DNA from 3 places in the Paenibacillus sp. OAS669 genome. Region 1 is predicted to be linked to each of the others. Evidence: riboswitches for the same ligand, from Rfam matches in the RefSeq annotation. Region 1 holds a riboswitch; each other region holds the start of a gene.

Region 1 (3,278 bases):
CCCGGCAAGGAACTAGCGTGGGGAACAGCCTTCTCTATCCCTGGAATCAACTCCGACCTGACCTATACGCCGGTCGGTTATGAGAGACAGAATACGGAGAAAGGGCCCGTAGCGGTCGTTACGCTTTTGGCTGAGAATCCAGCCGGAGGGCGGGAAACGATTCCAGATTTTCGAATCGATGCGCGTGCAGAGAAGACGTACACCGGCGTAAGGACGGAAAAGGATGCGGTCGGGCTGGAGCCCGGGGAGAAGCAATATATTCATTTTGCGATTCCGCTCGAAAGCAATGTAAATCCGGCCCGGCTGCTCGTTATGACAACCGACCTGTTCCTGCCTGCAAGCTCTCAGGCAAGCGGCTCTCAAGCTTCCGGAACAAGCGGGAAAGCGGGAGTCGCTATCGACATCGGCAGAGTGGCCGTCTCGCTGCCTTACGGGAATCAAGCCGGTTCCGCTGTGTCATCGGCTTATGCTATGGGAACACCGATCGCGGTAGACCCTCTCTCCAAAATTCTGGATCATACGCAGGTGTCGCTGATGGAGCTTCATATGACCCAGAATCCGGGAGAAGGCTACAAAACGGCGGTCGGTAAGTTTATCCTTACCAGCACAAGCGATAAGCCGATACCGATACCCGCCTTTGATGCGGAGCTTGTGGGCAGCGGCGGTGCAGCCTATTCCGGTGTTCGCCAGACGGAGGTATCCGCTTCAATGAATCCGGGGCTGAGCTATGTCGTAAGCTATGCGTTTAACGTGCCGCAAACCGAAGCGGGAGAGGGGCTTGTCTTGAGGCTGCTCGACAGCCAGACGGCGGCTCCGTACAAAGTCGCTGTCGCTTCCGTACAAACGGCGCTGCAGAAGGAGACGGATTCCGATACGATGCAGCTGTATCCTTTTGACATCAGGCTGGTTAATTCCACGGTAGGCACGAACTACCTGGCTACCAACAGCTCATACTCCTATAAAATGAAGCTGGAGCTGGAGATCAAGCAGGCGGAAAATGTGGTGGTCGATTCCAATTTCTCCAAGCTGCATTTTGAGGTCGTCGACAAGCTGGGCCGTGTGCTGGGAACGGCGGATGGAAGCTTTACCGGAGCGCAGAGGCTGGTCAGCGGCATTCAAAATATTGTAACGAATAATATTCAGAGCGAGCAGTTCGAATTCCCGATATCGGTCAATGTGTATGAGTTATTCGAAACGCCGGGCGGCCAGGCCAAGCGGTTTTTGAAGACGTTGAACTAAACGGTACATTTGAGGTAGTCCCGATCGCCGGGGCTGCCTCTTTTCATTAGGACAATGTACCCCGTGGGATATTGTACTGGGAGAGCAATGAAGCCGTTGCGATCCCAAAATTATCCTGATACAATTTGACTCAACCCTAGCCGTAGTGTATTATAAGAATACGCTTAATTTCCGGTTTATTCATCGGAAAGCGGGGGAACCACTTTTTGGGGCGAATCATGATTTGCATGTAGGGAACCATCTTTCCCGAGCCCGGCAGCTAACCTCGTCAGCAGTGGATGGGTCAAATTGAATTTTTATGCATGCTGTATTGCATTCATTGACCCGTGGTTTCGGGTCTTTTTATTTTGGCTGAATGGACCCGAATAGAGCGATAGTCGGCGTTGTACCGGACTGTATGCAAGCAGTCTAAAGTACAAAGGCCCTGTTGCTGCTCGGGTCTTTTTGTTGTTATCGAAACCAATAATTATAAAATTTTACTCATTATGGTAAAAACATATTAAGAGCGAGGGAGGGATGCTGCCAGACATTCAGTTAGTACAGGCAAAAATGTAAGGAGGAAGCCAAGCCCGCAGGAAAGTAGGTTCACTGCAGCCTAAACAATCTGTCAATTCAAGGAGGATCCCCCATGCCGCAACCGAAATATATTACCGATATTAACAAAATCACGGAAATCCCGGAGCAGGATAGAAAGAAACTGCAGCAAATAACGGATAAGTTCGTGTTTCGCGTGAACGATTATTACCTGAAGCTGATAGACTGGAGCGACCCGAGCGATCCTATCAAAAAGCTGGTCATTCCGAATGATGGGGAATTGTCCGAATACGGCCGTTGGGATGCATCCGACGAGGATACGAACTATGTGGTCCCCGGGTGCCAGCATAAGTATAAGACGACGGCGCTGCTCATCGTATCGGAGGTGTGCGGTGCCTATTGCCGGTACTGCTTCCGCAAACGGTTGTTTCGTAACGATGTCAAGGAAGCGATGTCCGATGTCAATCCGGGCCTGGACTATATCGCCGCCCATCCCGAAATCAACAATGTGCTGCTAACGGGCGGGGACAGCCTGATTCTTGCTACGCCGAAGCTTGCCTCTATCCTGGAACGGCTAAGAGCCATCGAGCATGTGCAAATTATACGGCTGGGCTCCAAAATCCCCGTGTTTAATCCGATGCGAATTTATGAGGATGAGGCGCTGCTTGATACCATTCGCCAATATTCCACAGCCGACAAGCGCATTTATATTATGGCTCATATCAACCATCCTCGCGAGATTACACCTGAAGCCAAGCGGGGCTTCGAGGCGCTGCATCAGGCGGGTGCTATCGTCGTCAATCAAACGCCGATTCTTAAAGGAATCAATGATAACCCGGCCGTCTTGGCCGAGCTGCTCGACAAGCTCTCGTGGGCAGGCGTGACTCCTTATTATTTCTTTATTAATCGTCCCGTTGCGGGGAATCGCGATTTTGTCCTCTCGCTGCAGGAGGTGTACTGGATTGTCGAGCAGGCTAAAGCAAGAACCTCCGGCTTGGGAAAAAGAATCCGGTTATCCATGAGCCACACGTCCGGAAAAATCGAAATTTTGGCGATAGAGAACGGCAAGGCTTATTTAAAATATCATCAGTCCCGCGAAGATCAATACGGAAAATTCATGATAATGGACTGCCCCAAGGATGCAGCCTGGTTCGATGATTTGCCCGGAAACGAGCAGTATTGGAAGCGGCCCAAGAAAAAATCAGAGGCTATTGTCTCTGTAAATGAGCTTCCCGACATGCCGCGGGGGAGAAGCTTGAGCAGTTGATTTATAGGGGGGAGGCATCCTGCCAAGGATGTCTTCTTTTGTGTTTCACGTAATTAAAAATTATGTAGTAAATGAAATCGCCGCCCAACTTCACCACTAATGGAAGTTGGGCGGCATCGTTTTATAAGCTTTGCGATGTGGGGCGGACAATCAACTCGTTAATCGTCACGTTAGTCGGCTGCTTGATTGCAAACAATATCGTTTTGGCAATGTCGTTAGGGTCAAGTTGGTTCCATTC
Region 2 (3,278 bases), on a different contig from region 1:
GCGGCGTCAGCGTATCGTGCATATTATCGACTGAGCCGGTTGTCGCCGCCGTCGTTACCGTTGTAAACAGCGCTGATTGCGCGATACCGAAGCGGACCTCTTTCCCCTCCATACTGCCCTGCGAAGCGTCGATTCCCAGCTTGTTCATCAGCGGGTTCCCCGCCGATTCCGCTGTATAGACGAGTGACAGAAACAGTAGGAACAAAATCATCATCGCCGAGAATAGAACCCAGCCCTGCTTCCGATTGCGTGCAAACCGTCCGTACGTGTACGGAAGGGCAGCCGCCAAAGACCACATTGACAAAATTTCAAGCACATTCGTCAAACCGCTCGGATTTTCAAAGGGATGAGCCGAGTTGACTCCGGAAAAGCCGCCTCCGTTCGTTCCCAGATGCTTGATGGATTCCAGCGAAGCTACAGGCCCGATAGCGATTTGCTGCCGGCTTCCCTCCAACGTGTTGACGCTTAAGGTCGGCTGCAGCGTTTGCGGCACATGAAGCGCTACAAGCACCATCGTGACCCCAATAGCGAGCGGGAAAAATACCCGGATATGCGCTTTGACAAAGTCTTCAAAAAAGTTTCCAATCGTCTCTCCCTTGCTCGTGATTCCGCGTATAAAAGCAATAGCTGCGCACAGCCCCGTCGCCGCCGAGGTGAACATCATCATCGTAATGACAGCCATTTGCGAGAAGTAGGATAACCCCGACTCCCCGCTGTAATGCTGCAGATTCGTGTTGGTCATAAAGCTGATGACCGTATTGAACGACAGCGTTTCTTCCATATTATCAATACCATTCGGGTTCAGCGGCAAATCGTTTTGAACCCGAAGGATGAGATAGCCGATTGCCACAAAGACGATATTCGTCAGGATGAAGCTTAGAGCATACGTCTTCCAGGTCATCCCTTGGCGGTTCTTCAGCCCTGTTACCGCATAGATTGCCTTCTCCACAGGAGCAAACCAGGTATCCGTACGATTGCCTTCATTGGAAAAGACGTGATATAAATAGGTCCCTAATGGTTTGACCAGCAGGACTAGAATGACAATCACGACGGTGATTTGCAATATTCCCATTGTCGTTTCCTCCTATGAATGCTGTCTTCGTCTGCTGAGCTTTCCTGAATGAAAGGCTCAGAATTTTTCCGGATGAATCAGGGCATAAGCCAAATAAATGAAGAGAAGCACGGTGATGGCAGCGATAACCATCATGATCTTTCGCCTCCTGTCTCCTCAACGACCCGATTGCACCAAGACAAAAAGCCGTAAAACAAAAGGTACGTTACTGCCAGCAGTACTACCATATATACATCCTGCATAGGAATGCCTCCGTCCGCATTAATTCATCAAGAAAGATACATCATGGCTTGAAGTATGAATGACATGGTCAGCTCCCAGACCTTTATAGACAAGCCGCGGATTCATATTATGCGTCACCACGCAAATTTCTTTGGATGTCCAGGTCCTGCATATTTGAATGAAGCGGCAGCACAAGTTCAAGGAGCTTTCAAATAAAAAGACTTTACCGATCGGAAGGTCAGGCAATAGCCATGACTCGCATTCCGACGTATCGATCCAAATCGTATGCTTTACGCCCAAGCTCTCTAGTCGCTCCTGCTCTGCCCGGCTGTTCGTAATTGCTGCGAACGGAATGCCTTTGGACAGCAGCAGCCGGATAAATCCTTCCCCGGTTTTGTTGGGCGCCGATACAAGAATAAATTCTTGAGCGGCGTTCATCTTCACATTCCTCCTAATCTCTCAAGAGAAGGCAGCAGGATCAGGGCACAAAAAAAGAAGCCTGCGAAAAGAGGTGAACTCTTCTCGCGGCTTCTTAAAGCACAGCCATAGCTGTACCTAAGCACACGATCATCGTTGCCTCTCTCGATACGCTTACGAGGTTAGCTGCCGGATTCGGGCGTGAGAGTCGCCCTACCTGAAATTTCAGGATTCACCCCATGAGCCGGTAAGCTCGTTGGTTCCCCCGTTCCTTACTTAGCACTAAGGATTCAGCGATACATTGCAAGGTCATATTCATCAAGTTTTATGGAAACATTCCATATCGTTTTTCAATAGAAAACGCAAGAAGACCACAGAGGCTTAAGCCCTGTGGTCGTTAATAGCGATCACAAGCTTCATCATCCTCTCTCCATAGACCCTTTGAACTTCTGCATAGCGAAGTTAGAAGTCTGTTCCACGCTGACGAGGTTAGCTGTCGGATTCGGGCGGTGAGAGTCGCCCTACCGGCAGGCGCAAGCTAGCTTTGCACCCTTCGGATTCACCCCAAGCGATATGCGGACGGCTCTCACACCGAACGGATATCACTGTGTTGGTTCCCCCGCTTTCCTATAGAAGGAAATTAAGCGATCAGAATTTGGAAACATTGTTTTTTCAAATCATGAATTGTATATTACGCCAGTTGCCCTTAACTGTAAAGAACACTTGGGAGACTTGTGCGATGAAATTACACCAACGGCCAGGATGGCAACGCTTACTTTACATGCGATCTCCAGATAACTGCTTCCTGCTCACTCTATCTCCATTTTTCACAAATTGATTCCCTTTGATTTCCTGCGCTTCGGCACCCTCTTTATCCAAAATGCACTGAGCTAAAGCCAACCGTTTTTCTCTGCAATGCTGATTGCGTCAATCCGGTTTTTGGCTTCGAGCTTTTGCTGAAAGAACAAAATGTAGTTCCCACGCAGCAGCTTACACGGTAAAATTATACAGGATCATCAATTATTCATAAAAGAACCGGGGATTCCTCCCCGGTCAAAACCTTTTATTTTCAGCTCCAACTGCTCGTTGTATCATTCATGAAGAACTGGAACGTAATGTTAAAACGATCTTTCACTATTCCGAAGCACGGACTGAATTCAGTTTCCTGCAGCGGGAATATCACTTGCCCTTTTTCACTCAATTTAGTAAACATTTCTTTAATCTCGTTTTGCTGCGTCGCTGTAATGCAAATATTCACCTGATCTCCGATTACATAAGGTTGCCCCGGAAAGATATCAGCGACCATCAAATCATTTTCACCGGTTTGCAGCACGGCATGGGAAATGCGGGTTTTCACCTCTTCAGGTAAACCATCGGCATCCTTGCCTTCCCCGTACGTAGTTTTGAACAGTAATTTCGAGTTCAACGCTTCCTGGTAAAACTGAATTGCTTCCGCAGCTTGTCCATCCAGCATAATAAACGACGTTGAGCGCATTGACATTCCAACATCTCCTTTTAAATGAAATTGTCCAATTTTGGTTGTTTTGGACTTGATTAGCGTCATATC
Region 3 (3,278 bases), on a different contig from region 1:
GATTTCTGCAAGGAGCAAGGCATACAGCTGGAAGCCTGGTCTCCTCTCATGCAGGGCCAGCTACTGGATCATCCTGACCTTCAAGAGCTCGCGGCGAAGTACGGCAAATCAGTAGCCCAGGTGATTCTGCGCTGGGATTTGCAGCATGGCGTGATCACGATTCCCAAATCCACCAAAGAGCAGCGGATTATTGAAAACGCGGATTTGTTCGACTTTGAGCTATCGGCCGATGATATGAACCGAATAGACCGATTGAATCAGGATCTTCGGGTAGGTCCGGATCCGGACAACTTTGATTTTTAATGAAATGATGGAATGAAAAAAAGCAGCGGCAGCCGGACATGAAAGCCATGTCCTTGGCTTGCCGCTGCTTTTTTATTATTGGCTATTCCATGTTACCAGGCATACGCCTTAGGCGCTTCGCCGCCAGGTCCGGGGAAAATCTCGTCCAGCCGCTTCAGCACATCCTCATCCAGCTTGATATCCGTGACACGCAGCGTACTCTGGAACTGCTCCAGCGTCCGCGGCCCAATGATCGGCGCTGTCATCGCCGGATGGACTAACGTCCAAGCCAGCGCTACATTGGCTTCACTCTCGCCAAGCTCCTTGCACAGCTTGCTGAACACCTCCAGCTGGCCGCGCCGCTCTTCGGCGCGTGCCTGGATGCGGACGCTGCGCGATCCTTGGGCAGGGTTCAGCGCATTGCCGCCGAGAAGACCGCCGTCGAGAGGACTCCAGGCGATAACCCCGATCCCGAATTCCTCTGCCGCAGGGAGCACCTCCAGCTCGGGCCATCTGCACAGCAAGCTGTATTTATGCTGCTCCGACACAAGCCCAAGAAAATGGCGGCTCTTGGCTTCATATTGAGCCTTCACCAAATCGCGCCCTGCAAAATTGCTGGCCCCCACATAGCCGATTTTGCCTTGATAAATAGACACGCGAAACGCTTCCCAGAGCTCATCCCACGCAGCATGGCGATCCACGTGATGCATCTGGTACAGCTCAATATGTTCGGTTTGAAGCCGCTTCAATGAAGCATCCAAATGTCGTCTAATTTTATAAGCAGAGAGCCCTCTGGCCGCATTAGGCCCGTCATTCGGGTCCTCCATATCTCCGTATACTTTGGTCGCCAGCACGACCTTCTCCCGGCGGCCTCCGCCTTGAGCGAACCAACGGCCGATAATCTCCTCTGTTCTCCCTCGCGCACCCGGCCCGCCATAAACATTCGCCGTATCAAAAAAATTGACCCCTGCATCTACAGCCGCATCCATGATCCGGTAAGCCTCCGATTCGTCCGTATCGACGCCGAAGTTCATGGTTCCCAGGCACAGCCTGCTCACCTTCAATCCGGAACGGCCTAAATAAGTGTACTCCATAACCCATACCTCCTTATTTTGAGTGCTGCGGTACTTCCCATTCTCATCATACCGCTCCTTGGATTTTTTTAACAGTACGCAATATTAGGTAAGATAGGCAGTCCGGGGATATTAAGTTACCTCAGCGTAAGTCTTGCTCCCATGCAAAAATGTGCCGCAAGTCCCTTTAACTTTGGCCCCCTATGGTGTATCTTGGTAACTGCTCATGAAAAGTTATCCTTTTTTTGCGGAAAATGATGGAGCGTTTGGCGAAGCTTACCCACTGATTCGCCGATGGATTCACGAATACAATGTATGGACAGCTTTTAGTAAAAAATGCCGAATCAGCACAGCATAAGTGCTTGTACGGGGGACATCTTATTTTGGGGTGAATATTCGTCGGTTTATTGGATGAATAAGGGAAAACCTCTCCCTAACCCGTCAACTAACCTCGGAGGCAATTAGGAGGAATCAGGTTTTGAAGTTTTTTGGAAAAAAGCTTATTTTTTCGTTTGCATTTATTTCTTGCAGTCTCTTTGCCGGAGTACATGCCCATGCCTCAGCTTTGGATGAAGGAGTCAAGATTCAGGTTAATGATACGATCGTGAACTTTCCTGAGGGGCAGCCTGTCGTGGACACCTACTCCCAGCTTCAGGTACCGTTCCGTCCACTGATGGAAGCGCTTGGATACCAGATCAACTGGTCCAGGGAAGGAAAAGAAATTCGTGTCTCCATGAATAAGGGAAATCAGACCCTGGAGTTGAAAACCGGGGATACGTTTGTGCTTGTCAATGGAAAAAAAATCGATGTTACTTCCTTGATCGGCATGGATCGGGGAAGCGTATATATCCCGCTCCGTTTCATTTCGGAAGCACTCGGCTATAAAGTGCAGTGGGATAATGACAATCAGCTCGCTATCGTGGATGCGGATGGGAAGTACCACGCCCCTGCCTGGTACAGAGCCAAGAAGCAGGATACGATGCTGCAGTTCGCCCAAGCCTATCTTGGCGTTCCTTATCGATGGGGAGGCAGCACTCCGAACGGGTTTGATTGTTCAGGATTCGTCCGTTTTGTCATTGCCGCTAACCAGGGAATCGATCTCCCCAGAACCTCGAATGAGATGTACGATACGGTAGGAGTCTCCGTTGCCAACCCTTCGCCGGGCGACCTGGTATTCTTCGCGGGGGCCTCCCATGTCGGAATCTACTTGGGGAATGGACAGTTCATTTCGGCTACGAATTCCCGCGGAGTTCACATTGATTCGCTGTACAGCTCTTATTGGGGCTCCAGGTACATAGGGGCCAAGGCTATTACGTTGTAAGGTGGAACAGGCTGCTTTTCGCAGCTTGAGTCTGTTGAAAAACCTGAAAATTGGATAAATAGCTTTGGTACCCCCAGTGGGGTATCCCCCTCCGGTCGCTGTTGTTTTCGGGAAATTTTTGATTATATTCGCTTTATAGAGGGGATTTCCCGAAAACAAAGGCGAACGCTATCGCTCCTCCAAGGGATACCCCACCTAGCCATTTGCTATTTTTCCGTAAGTTAGTTTTTTTCAACAACCTGGCGGGCTGCTTATGCAGCCTGTTTTTATATATATTAGTAGACCTCCGAAGCAGAAGAGCTTAAAGGCAGACATGTCCTCCAGCAAGCTATTCTCCTCTTATGGAGTCCCTCACCTTCACAAAATGCGGGTTATTCATAATCCCGATAATGTTGCCGAACGGATCGACAACGGAGGCAGTAATGAAGCCGCCGCCGCGCTCTTTCATCGCTTCGAGCTCCTCAACCCCCATCGACAACAGCTTATCGAGAACCGCGGATATATCGTCTACATGCCAATAAAGTGTTGCGCCTCCCGGGCCCTTCGCTAAACCTGCGGGTGCATAGCGTCTATCAATCAGTCCCAGCTCTTGCTGATAGTCA

What was found. A riboswitch is a leader RNA that binds a small molecule or an ion and turns the genes downstream of it on or off. The one in region 1 is predicted to bind cyclic di-AMP.
Region 2: it holds a riboswitch for cyclic di-AMP, as region 1 does, so the genes downstream of both, GGC63_RS27930 (hypothetical protein) here and GGC63_RS08410 (KamA family radical SAM protein) in region 1, are expected to answer to the same signal.
Region 3: it holds a riboswitch for cyclic di-AMP, as region 1 does, so the genes downstream of both, GGC63_RS30255 (NlpC/P60 family protein) here and GGC63_RS08410 (KamA family radical SAM protein) in region 1, are expected to answer to the same signal.

Annotation. Positions count from the first base shown of each region.
Region 1 covers NZ_JADBDR010000003.1:79,273-82,550, forward strand. The annotation lists gene GGC63_RS08405 (hypothetical protein) at 1-1,239, shown strand, start outside; cyclic di-AMP (ydaO/yuaA leader) riboswitch at 1,391-1,529, shown strand; gene GGC63_RS08410 (KamA family radical SAM protein) at 1,868-3,040, shown strand; gene GGC63_RS08415 (SDR family oxidoreductase) at 3,162-3,278, opposite strand, start outside.
Region 2 covers NZ_JADBDR010000016.1:150,580-153,857, forward strand. The annotation lists gene kdpA (potassium-transporting ATPase subunit KdpA) at 1-1,072, opposite strand, end outside; gene kdpF (K(+)-transporting ATPase subunit F) at 1,130-1,207, opposite strand; gene GGC63_RS27930 (hypothetical protein) at 1,334-1,732, opposite strand; cyclic di-AMP (ydaO/yuaA leader) riboswitch at 1,867-2,017, opposite strand; cyclic di-AMP (ydaO/yuaA leader) riboswitch at 2,175-2,368, opposite strand; gene GGC63_RS27935 (VOC family protein) at 2,781-3,212, opposite strand.
Region 3 covers NZ_JADBDR010000019.1:88,934-92,211, forward strand. The annotation lists gene GGC63_RS30245 (aldo/keto reductase) at 1-303, shown strand, start outside; gene GGC63_RS30250 (aldo/keto reductase) at 396-1,376, opposite strand; cyclic di-AMP (ydaO/yuaA leader) riboswitch at 1,683-1,830, shown strand; gene GGC63_RS30255 (NlpC/P60 family protein) at 1,834-2,676, shown strand; gene GGC63_RS30260 (VOC family protein) at 3,005-3,278, opposite strand, start outside.